One region of the Candidatus Pelagibacter sp. HIMB1493 genome, then DNA from elsewhere that is predicted to be linked to it. Evidence: riboswitches for the same ligand, from Rfam matches in the RefSeq annotation. Region 1 holds a riboswitch; the other holds the start of a gene.

Region 1 (2,205 bases):
TGAAAGCAGGGCTTCCAAAACATATAACAAGTACTGCATCCTTGTTTATTTTAGTGAATTCAATTTTTGGTATAGGTGGACAATTAACAAAGGAAATAGTTTTTAATGAATTTTTAAATTACTGGCCACTATTTATTGCTGTCTTAATTGGTGGTCAAATTGGAAGTTTTTTAAATATAAAATTCCTATCTAACAAAATATTAGCCCTGATGACTGCATTCTTAGTAATTTTTGTTGCTATAAGGATGGGCATAACACTTATAGCATAAGTTGAATTAATTATTTTTTGATATATTTAATCTCTCATGAAAAATTTTAAACCATTTGGGCCTTCAATAGGAAAATCTTAAATTTCTAAAAAATTTTTAGAAAAAATTAACAAGGAAGTTGTTACAAAAATCTTCTCAAAATCAAATGATTATAGTCCAAAACTAGCAAGTCAAATTAGAAAAGAAGTTCAAATTTCTAAAAGTTTTATAAAAAAAAATTTGGAAAAAGAATTAATAAAAAATATTAAAATTTTTCTAAACAAAGAAAATATTAAAAAAATTAAAGAAATTAAAATTTTAAACCTATGGGTCGTTAGCCAATACAAAAATGAGTACAATCCTATGCATTATCATGAAGGAGATTTATCAGGTGTTGGTTATTTAAAAATTCCAAAACATATGACAGAAAATAAAAATGTTAAAAATAAAACAATAAAAACCAATGGTACGATTGACTTTATTAATGGGCAAAAAGCTTTTCTTTCAAAAAGTATTTTTAATTTGATACCAAAAACAGGTGATCTTTTAATATTTCCCAATTACTTAATGCATACAGCCTACCCATTTAATATTGAGGAAGAAAGAAGATCATTTTCTTTCAATGCTAAAATAATTTTTAATAAATAATTTACAAATTTTAATAATATTATATAAATCTAATTGCCGATTTGATCCTATTGCGGGCATAAACTGCTAAAATGGAAATTCCCAATAGATCTAATTAGCAAGGTAGTTGAACTATATTGTGCACCTGCATGTAGCTTAAGCACTAAAAAAGTGAGGATAAGATGGATAAAAATTTTTTTAAAACAACAAAAATTTTAGATGGTGGAATGGGTCAAGAATTATTGGCCAGAGGTATGGAGCCCAAGGGAACTTTGTGGAGTGCAAATGCTTTAATTGAGGAAAAATACCACGACTTAATACTTAATATTCATAATGATTTTATTAAATCTGGAGCTGATGTAATTGTAACTACAACTTTTACAACGAGAAGAAAAAGATTGAGAGAAAATGGAATAGAAGATCAATTTAAATTCTTAAATCAGAAAGCCTGTGAAATTGCACAAAAAGCTAAATTAAATAATCCACGCATTAAGATTGCAGGAGGACTCCCGCCTCAAGATTTGACATATGAAGAAGACAAGAGAAGTGAAAAAGAAATCACAAAGGATCATTCAGAATTAGCAGAATTACTAAACCCCTCAGTAGATTTTTTCTATTTTGATGTCTGGAGCAGTATCAAAGAAATTAGATGTGGAATAGAAGCTATTAAGAAATTTAATAAACCGTACTTAGCTGGGGTTCATATTTCTGAAGGAAACTCTTTACCAAGTGGAGAAAAAATTTCTGAAATTAATTCAATAATTACTGAAAATTGCCTAGGAGTAATTCTAGCATGTGTTTCGCCTGAAAATTATGAGAATAATTTAGATGAAATTCAAAAACTTAATGTTCCATTTGGTTTCAAATTAAATGGATTTATCACAACTAAACCAACAGGTGGTTATACTTCTCAGTATAAAGAAAATGATGGATCGAACCCCAATAGTTTTTTAGGTCAAAAAAAAGATTTAGATCCTGAAAAAATATCAATTTTTGCAAAAAAATTTAAAGAAAATGGAGCCACTATTCTTGGAGGATGTTGTGAAACTCGGCCTTCACATATAGAGGCAATAAAAAATATTATTTAAATTTTGTACCTTTTCTTACAAAATAGATACCTATAATAACTGCTATCAATGAAATTATAACTTTCGTTGTTATTAATTCTTTTAAAAAGATATAACTTAAAATGGTACCAAATATTGGAATTAAATAAGATACTTGAGATTGAAAAATTAAACCATTGTTAACTAAAATTCTAAATCTCAATAACCAAGCAATTCCAGTAGATACCAACCCAAGATAAATAACTGAAATAGTAGAATCTAAT
Region 2 (2,205 bases), 270 kb from region 1:
ACCAAACTTTTGCTATTGAAGTTTTTCTTCTACCTGTCGCGTACTTACTATCTTTAAAGTCTAACTTTAATTTAGGAGTTTTTGTGTTTGATTGTACGTTTTCCATATTAATTTCTTGCAATGTTTTTATTGTTTAGTTTATCTAATTCTATAACTTTTGGGTTTTGTGCAGCATGAGGATGCTCACTTCCAGAATAAATTTTTAATTTTGTTAGTTGTTTTCTACCCAAAACACCACCAGGCAACATTCTTTTAACTGCTAATTTCAAAGTTTCTCCAGGTTTTTTTTCATGAAGTTTTTCTGGTGTAGTAACTTTAATTCCACCAGGATGTCCTGTGTGTCTATAGTACTTTTTGTTTTGAAACTTCTTGCCAGTAAATTTTGCTTGTTCGATATTTTTTACTACAACAAAATCTCCATCATCCATGTGAGGTGTATAAGTAGTCTTATTTTTGCCTCTAATAATATTAGATACAACAGTCGCTAATCTTCCAACAACTGCATTTTTTGCGTCAATCTCGTACCAAGATGATGTAACTTGATCTTTTTTTGTGAATTTTGTCATTGTGCGAGGATTAATACTATTAAATTATTCAAAGTCAATTTTATATTTAGCTTGTAAAACATAACTAATATGCTATTTATCTCTTGCCGATTTGATCCTATTGCGGGCATAAAACTGCTAAAATGGAATTTTCATTAAATTTTAAATCGGTAGGCATTTGAACTGTATTGTGCGCCTTGCATAAAGCAAAAGCACTAAAAAAGGAGTAAAAATGAGTACAAAAAGAAATAATCCAGAAACTATTGCGATACATGGTGGAGACTACAGAAGTGATCCAGCTACAAATTCAGTAGCAGTTCCAATTTATAGAACAACCTCGTATCAATTTAATAACACTGAACATGCAGCTAATTTATTTGCGTTAAAAGAGTTTGGAAACATCTATACACGAATAATGAATCCAACTAACGATGTGTTGGAAAAGAGAATCGCTGCGCTTGAAGGTGGTCTTGCAAGTTTAACTGTAGCATCTGGGCAAACCGCTTCTACTTTTGCAATATTAAACGTTGCTCAAGCTGGAGATAATATTGTTAGTTCAACAGATCTTTATGGTGGAACAGTTTCTTTATTTACGCATACTTTAAGTAAGCTTGGTATAGAAGTAAGATATGCAGATCCTTCAGATCCAAAAAACTTTGAAAAAGCAATAGACGATAAAACTAGAGCTTTTTATGGAGAAACATTACCAAACCCATATTTAAGAGTTTTTCCAATTAAAGAGGTTTCAGATATTGGTAGAAAATATAACATTCCATTAATCTTAGATAACACTGCTGCCCCTGTAATTTGTAAACCAATTGAACATGGTGCTGCTGTGGTTGTTTATTCTTTAACAAAATATATAGCAGGCCATGGAACAGTAGTTGGGGGTGCACTAGTAGATGGTGGAAATTTTGATTGGACAGCAGATCCAAAAAGACAGCCACTATTTAATGAACCTGATGCAAGTTATGGAGGTGTTGTTTGGGGTAAAGCTGTGCCCGAATTAACAGGTGCAAATGTTGCTTTTGCAGTTAGAGCAAGAGTGACCCTATTAAGAGATTTAGGATCAGCTCTTTCTCCAGATAATGCATTTGGTGTTATACAAGGACTTGAAACAGTTGCTTTAAGAATGAAACAACACTGTGATAATGCTGCAAAAGTTGTAGAGTACTTAAAAAATCATAAAGCTGTTGAGAGAGTAATTTATTCCACTGAACATAATGAAGAGATATCAAGTCGAGCAAAAAAATATCTTAAAAATGGTAATGGTGCTTTAGTTGGTATTGAATTGGCTGGTGGTATCGAAGCTGGTAAAAAGTTCATTGAGGCTTTAAAAATGTTTTATCACGTTGCAAATATAGGTGATGCTAGAAGTTTAGCAATACACCCAGCAACAACTACTCACAGTCAATTAAATGATGATGAATTAGCTGCTTCAGGTGTAACGCCAGGATATGTTAGACTTTGTATTGGTTTAGAACATATTGATGATATCATTGATGATTTAGATCAAGCTTTAGACAAATCATCAAAAGGTAATTTAAAAGCAGTTAGTTAATTTTATTTATATGTCTACAAATAGAAATTAATTAATTTGTCTTTTATATTTTGAGATAAATATAAAATACAAAGTTGAAAGTATTATCAAAATAGAATT

What was found. Region 1 has a riboswitch for S-adenosylmethionine ahead of ACTTBK_RS03875 (homocysteine S-methyltransferase family protein). Riboswitches for the same ligand answer to the same signal wherever they lie in the genome.
Region 2: another riboswitch for S-adenosylmethionine. It lies ahead of ACTTBK_RS02340 (O-acetylhomoserine aminocarboxypropyltransferase/cysteine synthase family protein); the one in region 1 lies ahead of ACTTBK_RS03875 (homocysteine S-methyltransferase family protein).

What each region holds. Positions count from the first base shown of each region.
Region 1 covers NZ_JBNAIP010000001.1:709,186-711,390, forward strand. The annotation lists gene ACTTBK_RS03865 (sulfite exporter TauE/SafE family protein) at 1-269, shown strand, start outside; gene ACTTBK_RS03870 (putative 2OG-Fe(II) oxygenase) at 489-896, shown strand; SAM riboswitch class V at 988-1,050, shown strand; gene ACTTBK_RS03875 (homocysteine S-methyltransferase family protein) at 1,058-1,963, shown strand; gene ACTTBK_RS03880 (DMT family transporter) at 1,956-2,205, opposite strand, start outside.
Region 2 covers NZ_JBNAIP010000001.1:441,479-443,683, reverse strand. The annotation lists gene rpsI (30S ribosomal protein S9) at 1-106, opposite strand, end outside; gene rplM (50S ribosomal protein L13) at 108-566, opposite strand; SAM riboswitch class V at 709-775, shown strand; gene ACTTBK_RS02340 (O-acetylhomoserine aminocarboxypropyltransferase/cysteine synthase family protein) at 778-2,106, shown strand; gene ACTTBK_RS02335 (COX15/CtaA family protein) at 2,134-2,205, opposite strand, start outside.